Regions from separate parts of the Clostridium sp. DJ247 genome, predicted to be linked through region 1. Evidence: a T-box and tRNA genes for the amino acid it is inferred to sense, from the RefSeq annotation. Region 1 holds a T-box; the other holds one or more tRNA genes.
The links. A T-box is a leader RNA that pairs with one kind of tRNA and senses whether it is charged. The one in region 1 lies ahead of thrS (threonine--tRNA ligase), so its partner is inferred to be a tRNA-Thr.
Positions count from the first base shown of each region.

Region 2: it encodes a tRNA-Thr, which carries the amino acid that the T-box ahead of thrS (threonine--tRNA ligase) is inferred to sense. The anticodon was not compared.

Region 1 is NZ_JABAIW010000015.1:69,342-75,021, reverse strand. It holds tRNA gene HGI79_RS08240 (tRNA-Val) at 4-79, shown strand; tRNA gene HGI79_RS08235 (tRNA-Asp) at 85-161, shown strand; tRNA gene HGI79_RS08230 (tRNA-Phe) at 165-240, shown strand; tRNA gene HGI79_RS08225 (tRNA-Gly) at 246-320, shown strand; tRNA gene HGI79_RS08220 (tRNA-Cys) at 325-398, shown strand; gene HGI79_RS08215 (DUF6873 family GME fold protein) at 446-1,150, opposite strand; gene ytxC (putative sporulation protein YtxC) at 1,671-2,570, shown strand; T-box leader at 2,713-2,973, shown strand; T-box leader at 3,014-3,274, shown strand; gene thrS (threonine--tRNA ligase) at 3,348-5,264, shown strand; ribosomal protein L20 leader region at 5,306-5,416, shown strand; gene infC (translation initiation factor IF-3) at 5,450-5,680, shown strand, end outside.
Region 2 is NZ_JABAIW010000055.1:8,997-14,676, reverse strand. It holds gene lonC (Lon family ATP-dependent protease) at 1-98, shown strand, start outside; gene HGI79_RS18280 (replicative DNA helicase) at 118-1,452, shown strand; tRNA gene HGI79_RS18275 (tRNA-Thr) at 1,825-1,900, shown strand; gene HGI79_RS18270 (methyl-accepting chemotaxis protein) at 2,425-4,512, shown strand; gene HGI79_RS18265 (phosphoenolpyruvate carboxykinase) at 5,119-5,680, shown strand, end outside.

The DNA.
Region 1 (5,680 bases):
TTTGGGCGCATAGCTCAGCTGGGAGAGCATCTGCCTTACAAGCAGAGGGTCACAGGTTCGAGCCCTGTTGTGCCCACCAAATGCGGCCCAGTGGCTCAGTTGGTTAGAGTGCCGGCCTGTCACGCCGGAGGTCGAGGGTTCGAGTCCCTTCTGGGTCGCCACATGGCCAGATAGCTCAGTCGGTAGAGCAGAGGACTGAAAATCCTCGTGTCCCTGGTTCGATTCCTGGTCTGGCCACCAGGTATGCGGGAGTGGCTCAGTGGTAGAGCGTCACCTTGCCAAGGTGAACGTCGTGGGTTCGAATCCCATCTTCCGCTCCAATATGGCGCTATAGCCAAGTGGTAAGGCAGAGGTCTGCAAAACCTTTATCCCCAGTTCAAATCTGGGTGGCGCCTCCATAAAAAAGAATTGCTTTTAAGCAATTCTTTTTTATTTTTATTTTTATTCACACTTCAATTATAAATAAACTCCCTCTATCTATTAATTTTCCTTGTCGTAAAAAGACTGGTTTTACACTATGTTTTTTCAAAAAATTAATAACATCATTTCCGTATTTATAATAATTAAGATCTCCATAGAATGCTAAAGTGTTTCTATCTAATAAGCCGCAGCATCCTCCAATAAATCCATAGTTTAAACCAGGAAGCAGTATATCTCCAGAAGGAAGCAACAACACATCTATATTTTCTTTGCCAAGAGCAGATGCTATTGTGTTATCGCTAGTTATAACTGCATTCTCATTAACTATTGCAGTAGAACATTTTGTATATCCTTGCTTTACAGATATAAGTTTTTTATATGATACATAACGTAGTAGCTTAGGATCAGTAAACTTCAAATTATGTACAAATAAATTAGAAAAATTTAAACTGTTCAGCATAATATCGTAGGGATAGTTGGATTTTAAGCTGTGTTTAGACAAAATTACATTTAAATTTAATGAGCGTAATGACTCAATAAACTCTTTATTCATATCCTTATGCACTATTATATTTTTGTTATCAATTATGTGTAGAAGTATATCGGGGTGTCCACAAATAGCATCATAAAGTAAATTGGATGGTGGACAAACTAATACCTGACATCCTAATTGCTGTAGCATTTTTTTTTCTTCAACATCTATTCTAAAATCCACTATAGCATATTTCATGATACCATCCTTTCATATTTACATTCTCTGTAATATTTTATAGCCTTAATCCTTAAGTTTCAACTAGAGTTTTAGATATAAGTTTTACATGCATACATTAGTTAAAATCTTCCTATATCTTACTTTAGATATAAAGGTGGCAAATTGACATTATGATAAACTAATTTTTAGGGTTAATTATCTATAACCACAGCTTAAATTTAACTTATGCGTAGGTATATATTACCAATGTTGAAGTCACATTTAAATATTTTTTTATTAGTCTTAGCGAAAATTTGAGAAAGACCTTAGAACTTTAGATATGTTTGAGGTACGAGTTTATCAAAGTTCTTAGGTATTTCTCAAATTTGAGCTTTAGACTAATTAAAAATATTTAACGTGACGAAACATGGTAATATATACCGTAGTATAAGTTAAATTTCGGTCAGGGAGTTCATAATGTATTGTCGACATTTGACAAAAAGAATTTGCATATACAATCCATTTAAACACATACTATTTTAAGAAGGGAGTGTGAATAATGCTATTGTTAACTGTGGTATACGACAATGATAGAGAAGATGTAATAAGTGGAATAAGTAATACAAGAGAGTATTTTAAAAATAAAAATGTAATTATAGGAATTTCAGAAAGCATAGAAAATAATACTCACTTCGTAAAGATTTTTTGTGATGAAACAATTAGTGAAAGACTACACAATCTATTTAACTTACATGTAGCCAATATACTGTACAGCGTAGTTATTGATGAATTTTACAAGAAAGACATGGTTAACTTTTTATCTGATACATACTTTTTTTTGAAACATGATGAAATTAGTGAAATTAAAAATGTAGTATTAGAGGTTTTAAGAGGAAAAGACGCTTTAATTGATGAAGGTTCAATATATTGTATGAATAAAAAGAATACTATTATAGATAAAATAGTTAAATGTATAAATGAAAATAAAGAAATAAATATAAATGGATTTATAACTTTTAGAATGAAAGAAATTAAGGAAGATTTAGAAAGTATAATTGACAAAGTCGTAGAGAGATACATGGTGGAAAAAGAATATAATGAATTTATTAAACTACTAAAATATTTTGTAGAAGTACAAGAAAGTAAGATTGACTTGGTAAATATAGTAGTTAACAATGATGGAACTTATTTAATACAAGATAAGGAAGGTAGAGATATATCTAAAGAATTATTTAGCGATTTAAATGATTTAAAATATAAAGATAACACAAATACAGAAGATATGCTTATCAGTGTATTAATTACTAATGCTCCTGAAAAAATAGTTATTCATTGTGTTGATAACTGCAAAAATGTAGAATTGATAGATACGGTTAAAAAAGTGTTTACTGATAGAGTGAATTTTTGTGAAGATTGCAAAACTTGTAAAAAAATAAAACATAGCATACATAAAGTATGAATATAAATATAGTGATTAATATAAATTACTAAATATATGGTCATCTACAGCATAGTATATGAACAATGATATATAAGGCATATAAGTATTAAATTTGTATATTGACATATATATATATAAATAATATAATGAAATCTATAGAAGAAAGATGATGACAAGGAAGAGTAAATAACAGGCTGCTCTAAGAGAGAAGAACCCATTGGCTGTAAAGTTCTTCGAGTAAGTATTATTGAAAACCACCTTTGAGTTGTATACTGAACTATAGTAAGTATTTCCGTTAGCCGCGTTAAGGTCTCAGAGATAACAGTAATTATATTTGTTGTGATATTAATTAAGTATTACAATATTATTATATATTAACTGTTGAATTTGGGTGGAACCACGATAACTACTCGTCCCATGTATGGGAGGGGTTTTTTGTTTTTATATTAAAATATAAAATAATAAAAATTATGACAAGGAAGAGTAAATAATAGGCTATTCTAAGAGAGAAGAACTCGTTGGCTGTAAAGTTCTTTGAGTAAGCATTATTGAAAACCACCTTTGAGTTGTATACTGAACTATAGTAAGTATTTCCGTTAGCCGCGTTAAGGTCTCAGAGATAACAGTAAATATATTTGTTGTAATATTAATTAAACATTACAATATTATTATATATTAACTGTTGAATTTGGGTGGAACCACGATAACTACTCGTCCCATATACGGGAGGGGTTTTTTGTTTTTACAAATAATTAATTTTCAATAAAGATTATATAATTATAGGAGGAGAGTACTATGTTAAAGATCACTTTAAAAGATGGAAATGTAATTGAAGTGGAAAAAGGAACAAAAGTTGTAGAAGTTGCAGCTAAACTAAGTAAATCCTTAGCTAAAAAGGCCTTAGGTGCTAAAGTAAATGGTGAAACAGTAGAACTAATGCAAGAAATTAATGATGATTGTAAGCTTGAAATATTAACTTTTGAAGATGAAGACGGAAGAAAAATATTAAGGCATACGTCATCTCACATACTAGCTCAAGCAGTAAAAAAACTATATCCAAAGGTTAAGTTAGCTATAGGACCAGCAATAGACACAGGATTTTATTATGATTTTGATGCTGATTTTTCATTTACACCAGAAATGCTTGAAAAAATAGAAGCAGAAATGAATAAGATAGTAAAAGAAGATTTAAAACTAGAAAAATTTGAGTTATCAAGAGAAGAAGCTTTAAAATTGATGGAGGAAAAAGGTGAGTCCTATAAAGTTGAATTAATAAATGACTTGCCAGAAGATGAAATTATTTCTTTCTATAAGCAAGGCGATTTTGTAGACTTATGTGCAGGTCCTCATGTACCTTCCACTGGAAAATCTAAAGCTATGAAGTTGTTATCAATAGCTGGTGCATATTGGAGAGGCGATGAAAAGAATAAAATGCTTCAAAGAATATATGGTACTTCCTTTGAAAAAAAAGCTGAGCTAGAAGAATATATTCATATGATGGAAGAAGCAAAAAGAAGAGATCATAGAAAGCTAGGTAAGGAATTAGATCTATTTAGTATCCATGAAGAAGGTCCGGGATTTCCATTCTTCCACCCAAAAGGAATGGTAGTAAGAAACACACTTCAAAACTTCTGGAGAGAAATGCATAGAAAAGCTGGATATGATGAGATAATGACACCTATTATACTAAACGAAGCATTATGGCATCAATCAGGACACTGGGACCATTATAAAGAGAATATGTATTTTACTAAAATTGATGAGGGAGACTATGCTATAAAGCCTATGAATTGTCCTGGATCAATACTTGTTTATAGAAACCAAATTCACTCATATAGGGAGCTTCCTTTAAGATATGCTGAAATGGGAGTTGTTCACAGACATGAGAAATCAGGTGCGTTACATGGTTTAATGAGAGTGAGATGTTTTACTCAAGATGATGCTCATATATTTATGGCTAGAGAAAACACAAAAGACGAAATATTGAATGTTATAAGACTTATAGATAGTTTCTACAAGGTATTTGGATTTGAATATTCTGTTGAACTTTCAACAAGACCAGAGGATTCCATGGGAAGTGATGAAGATTGGGATATAGCAACTAATGGATTAAGAGATGCATTGGAAGCTATTGGACTTAAATACAAAGTTAATGAAGGTGATGGTGCCTTCTACGGTCCTAAGATAGATTTCCACTTAAAAGATTGCATAGGAAGAACATGGCAGTGTGGAACTATACAACTTGATTTTCAATTGCCAGAAAGGTTTGATTTAAATTATATAGGTGCAGATGGAGAAAAGCACAGACCTGTTATGGTTCACAGAGTTGTGTTTGGTTCTGTAGAAAGATTTATAGGAATATTAACTGAGCATTATGCAGGGGCCTTCCCAGCTTGGCTTGCACCAGTACAGATTAAAATTATGAATATAACTGATGCGCAAATAGATTACGTAAACAAAATTGCAGGTGAACTAAAGGAAAATGATATAAGAGTAGAAATAGATGTAAGAAATGAAAAAATCGGATACAAGATTAGAGAAGCTCAACTTCAAAAGGTTCCTTATATGCTAGTTATTGGTGATAAGGAAGCAAAGGATGGAAATGTAGCTGTTAGAAGCAGAAAACAAGGTGATCTTGGAACTATGAGTTTAGAGGAATTTATTTCAAAAATTAGTGATGAAATTAGTAAAAAAATAAGTTATGTTGATTAAATAAATAGTTGACAATATATTATATAGGTGGTAAAATATCATTTGTTAAGAAGAAACAGCCGTTTCTCACCTTACAGCAAAGCTAGTAAGGTATTAGAATTTACTGTAGTATTGTATTCTAAGGACGGCTTATGCCGTCCTTTTTTATGTATATAGAAATATATATTGTTAAATCCACCTAGGAGGTGAAAATCATAAATAAAGATTTTCTTGTAAATGAGGAAATAAGAGAAAAAGAGTTAAGAGTTATTGGAGACGACGGTTCACAATTAGGGGTAATATCGTCTAGAGAAGCTCTAAGAATTGCTGAAGAAAAAGAATTAGATTTGGTTATGATATCTCCAAATGCTAATCCACCCGTATGTAAAATAATGGACTTTGGCAAGTTTATTTATGAGCAATCTAAGAAAGATAAA
Region 2 (5,680 bases), on a different contig from region 1:
AAGATAACTCAAAAGAAGTACCTTCAGGACTTAATGATATTGAAGTCAAGTCAGTAAAAACTATCGAAGAACTTATGAATTTGGTGTTTGAGAGCTAGTTCTAAGGAGAGATGACACATGGATACACCTATTAGAAGTATGCCACATAGTATAGAAGCTGAACAAAGTGTATTAGGATCTATGCTTATAGATAAAACTTCCATAGCAGAGGCTATGGAAGTTTTAAAAACTGAGGATTTTTATAAAGATGCACATAAAGTTATATTTGAGGCTATATTAGATTTATTTCAGAAAGATATTGCAGTGGATATAATAACACTTACTGAAAGTCTAAAGGCTAAGGATAAGCTGGAAGCCTCAGGTGGTATAACATATATTAGTGAACTAAGTGGTTCTATAATATCTACTGCAAACATACAGTCGTACATAAAGATTGTAAAAGATAAATCAACCTTAAGAAAGCTTATTAGAGCATCAACTAAAATAATTGAAGAGAGTTATAATAGTCAAGATGATGTGCCAAGAGCAATTGATTTAGCTGAAAAGGAAATATTTAATATTGCAGATAACAGAACAGCTTCGGATTTTGAACCCATGAGTACTGTTTTAGAAAGAGGTTTTTTAGAAATAGAAAGACTCTTTAATAATAAAGGGGAAACCACAGGTGTTCCATCTGGTTTTAGAGAGCTTGATGATAAAACTTCTGGATTCCAAAAAGGTGATATGGTACTTATTGCAGCAAGACCATCTATGGGAAAAACTACTTTTGCACTTAACTTAGCAGAATTTGCTGCTTTAAGATCTGGTAAAAGTGTAGCAATATTTTCACTAGAAATGTCCAAGGAACAGTTGGCATATAAGCTTCTCTGTTCAGAGGCTCATGTTGATATGTTAAAGCTTAGAACTGGTAATCTTGAAGACAAGGATTGGGAGAATATTGCTAAGGCGTCAGGTCCTTTAGCAGCGGCAAAAATATATATAGATGATACAGCTGGTATTTCTGTTATGGAAATGAGATCTAAATGTAGAAGATTAAAAATAGAGCATGGTATAGATTTAATAGTAATTGATTACCTACAGCTTATGTCTGGAAGTAAAGGATCTGAGAGTAGGCAACAGGAAGTATCTGAGATCTCAAGATCTATAAAGGCCTTAGCCAAAGAGATGCAGTGTCCTGTTATAGCACTATCACAGCTGTCACGTGCACCAGAACAAAGAGCAGACCATAGACCTATGTTATCAGATCTTAGAGAATCTGGATCAATTGAGCAAGATGCAGACTTAGTTATGTTTTTATATAGAGATGAATATTATAATAAGGAAACTGAAGATAAAAACATAGGAGAATGTATTATAGCAAAGCAAAGAAATGGTCCAACAGGGACGGTGAAGCTGGCATGGCTTGGACAGTTTAGTAAGTTTGGTAATTTAGATGTTATACATCAAGAATAATGATGAAATTATTAAAAGTCTCTTAGGTGGTTAAATGCTACTTAAGAGGCTTTTTAAGTTATAATAAGAAATCAAAAAGTTATCATGAAAAAAGAATTAAATAAGCTGAAACATTTGGTGGATTTTAATAGTTAAATTTCATTTAGGATTATCTTTTAGATCATTATACAATGAAATGTTGGAAATTAAATACTTAATAGGTTTTAAATATAATTATTGATAATAATTTAAAGTAGTATTAAAATTAAAATATAATATGCTCCTATTGCTCAGTTGGCAGAGCAACTGATTCGTAATGAAGTACCATGAATCAGTAAGTTTTCAAGGGTTTTTTGTTACAAATAATGTAAAATTAAAAATTAATTTTTATATGCTGGAATAGCTCAGCCGGTAGAGCGACGCACTCGTAATGCGTAGGTCGTGGGTTCGATTCCCTTTTCCAGCACCAATTTTATAGTATAAAAACAAAGCTGAAAAGGTTACACTTTCAGCTTTGTTTTTTTGTACAAGTGTAAAATAAATTTAAATTTTTTATAATTATCATTAAGTATCATTAAAATTTTTCTGAAAAATAATATAGGTTTTAAATTTTAAGAAAAAAAGAGCTATAAGTTTTTTGCTTATAACTCTTATATAATTAGGAAGCTATTTTTATTTAGTAGGAATTTAAAATTTTTTTGTACAAAAAACATGCCGCAAGGCATTGAAAACAAAGGATTAGCAAATTTACGGAAAAATATTACAAGGGGTAAACTGTAACTAAGGTTAAGGTAAAAAAAAGTGGTTTCTAAGGACGCTTTGTTCTATCACATTGAAGATTATTAAGGAAAGTTAAAATAATTTATTAAAAGAAAAATAGACTTAAATCGTGAAAATTTAACTTGATTTTTCAAAATTTAACATGAAATTATACTAAAATACTACTTAAAATGATAATATTATATAATATTATATTTGAAGGGAAGAGAAACTATGAAAAGAAGTTCATTAAAATTTAAGTTGGTATCTTTTATAGTACTTTTAATAGTAGTAGTTGTTATTTTATTATCTACAATTACTGATTATATTATTAAAAAAAATTTACTAAGTTATGTGAAAAATAATAATTTATCTATAGCCAAGTCTATAGCTGATAGTTCAGAAAAATTTATAGAAAAATCCTATAGTTTAACCTGTGAACTTGCAGAAAACAGTGATATTGTAAATCTTGACGCATCCAAACAGAAAACAGTTTTAATCAATACTATAAATCGAAATCCATATTTTGATTTGATTTATCTTCAAAATGTGGATGGTAATCAGACAGCAAGATCTAGTGGAGAACTAGGAAATAGGGCAAACAGATGGTGGTTTATTGAAGAAATGAAGAAGAAAAAACCTTTCGTAACAAAATCGTATTATTCGCTAATGGGAAATACTGCAGTAGCATCAATTATATCTCCTGTATATGACAATAATAAGAATTTAATTAAGATTCTAGGTTCTGACTTAAAGTTAGACGAGCTTCAAAAACTAGTTGAAAAGTATAATAAACAAAATGATATAACTGCTTACATAATTGATGGGGATGGAAATGTACTAGCTCATACAGAAAAAAATCAAGTGCAAGAACTATATAATTACAAAACCTTGAAAAAAACAGTATTAGTTAAGGATTCACAGGGTAAAGTATTATTAGATGAAAAAGGTAACCAAAAAACAGAACAAAAGGATGTTAAGGTTCCTACTGAGCTAGGCATTATAAGTAAAAAGGTTTTAACTGGTGATTCAGGGACTACGGAATACACTGATTTAAACGGGAATAAAGTAATTAGTTCATATACTCCAGTTAATTTGCCTGGTGATTCAGATAAATGGGGAGTAATTACTATTAAAAATGAAAAAGATGCACTTCAATTTGTTACATATATTAATATAATTAATACAATAAGCGCATTAGTCATATTGTTTATATCCATTATTAGTATACTTGTACTAGTTAAGAAAACATTAAAACCAGTGGATGAATTAGTAATTCTAATGGAAGAAACATCTAGTGGAAACCTTAATGTTCATAGTAATTATAATAAAAATGATGAATTTGGAATACTTTGTATAGGTTTCAATAATATGATAAATAATCTTAAAAAGCTGGTTGTAAAGGTTAAGGATTCTTCTTCAGAGGTATCTTCATACTCAAATACATTATCAACAATTATGGATGAAACATCTAAAATGATAAACAATTTAACTGAAAATGTGCTAGACGTTACAAATAATACTTCTCAACAAATGAATTTAATTAATGATGGAAATAAGATTACAATAGATTTTACAAATAAAATTCAAGATGTTACTTCTTATGCAGAGGACACAAAATTATTATCTGAAAAGATTTCTGATATAAATAGTGAGAACTTAAATACAATAAAAATATTAGAACAAAAGTCCTTGGAAAATGAGCAGGTTTCAAAGCATATTGTAGATACTATTGATGATTTAAATAATAAAGCAATATCTATAAATGATATAGTGGAGGCTATCACAAATATATCAGAGCAAACTAATTTACTGGCACTTAATGCAGCAATTGAAGCTTCAAGAGCTGGTGAGGCTGGAAGGGGCTTTTCGGTGGTTGCTGATGAAATTAGAGCACTGGCTGAAAATACAAACAGTTATAGTAATACTGCTAAAGATATTGTGAAATCAATACAAGATAGTATTATAAATTCTAAGCATAAAATACAAAGTGTAAAAAGCATATCTGAGGAACAAAATAAAGCAGTAGTTAAGACAAAAGAGGCTTTCAATAACATTAATACTTCAATTTATGAAGTTATAGTAAAAGTGAATGAAATATCTTCTAAGTTGAATAATGCATATGATGATAAGGAAAGACTTGTAGATGCAATGAACACTATAGCTGATTCATCCTCTAATATTTCTTTTATAATACAGGAGATATCTGCTGCCTTTGAAGAACAAAATGCTTCTGTAGAAGAAATTACAGCCTTATCAAAAGAATTACAAGAAATGTCTTCTAATTTAATAAATGTAGTAAAAGAATTTGATGTACAATAATTGTATTTAAAGGATAAGCAAAAGGCTATAAAAGTACAATACAATTTTATGAAATTAGCTTTTTATGGTATATTTATAATGGTAATATAAATATAATCTAAAATTACAATAAAAAAGTAAAAAACTTTTTTAATTGCTATTTTTCTATTTTAGTATAAGAAATAATATGGATGGTATAACAGTCACTTTGTCCAATATAGGGATGAAGTGGCTTTTTTGTTTGCCATTTGCCGTACTATTTTTGGCAAGTAGATTTTTATAAGTAGCCTAAAAATGCAGTATTTTTAACGTATTGGAATGATTAAAAAGAAAGTTTTATAACTGATTCGTAATCAGTAGGTCGCAGGTTCGATTCCTGTTGGGAGCACCAATATTGAAGGTAATACATACACAGTAGATAAAAAAAATAACTAACTACTTAATTTTATTAGTTTGCTGTATTTTTATTAATATAAACAGAGCTCTTGGTTTCAGGGGAATTTGTCTATGACCACTGGGAAAATTACTGTATTGCTAAAGTTTTTTTAAATTATATTTAAGATCTATATATATTTTCAGGGAAATATACATAAGTTTAGATATAAGTTAATTTTTCGGGAGGCATACATGCAAAAACAGTTCTCTTTAAGTAATGGAAAGGCCATGATTAATTTTACAGCAAAATACTGTAATACTGCTGAAAAGATATTTAATAGTTATGGGTTTAAGACAGTAGTACACTCATATTTAATTAAAATAAAGGCTAAGGAATCTAATATTTATAAGTATATAACTAAAGGTATAGGTGTGCAGAGTGAAGAAGAAACTGTATATAACATTATTAATATTTTCAAATTTTTAATGGTTTTAAATGCGGATGAAGTAAGGAAACTTAACCCGTATTATGAAATAGTATTAAGTAATAAGGAAAAATTTATTTTGTTTATAGAAGACTTATATAATTTTTGGAGAAAACTTGAAAGGTATACTATAGTGCAAAATAATAGAGCTGGAGAAGGACTTCAAAATGTTAACTTTATAGATGCTAATAATCAATTTTCGCAGCTTATTTTAGACACCTATAGAAAAATAGAAGAAAGTGTAATGGGACATAAACCACAGATATATAGGCAATTACCTGTGGGAGGGAATGCAGGTCTAATTTTAAGTAGTATAAAATGGGATTATC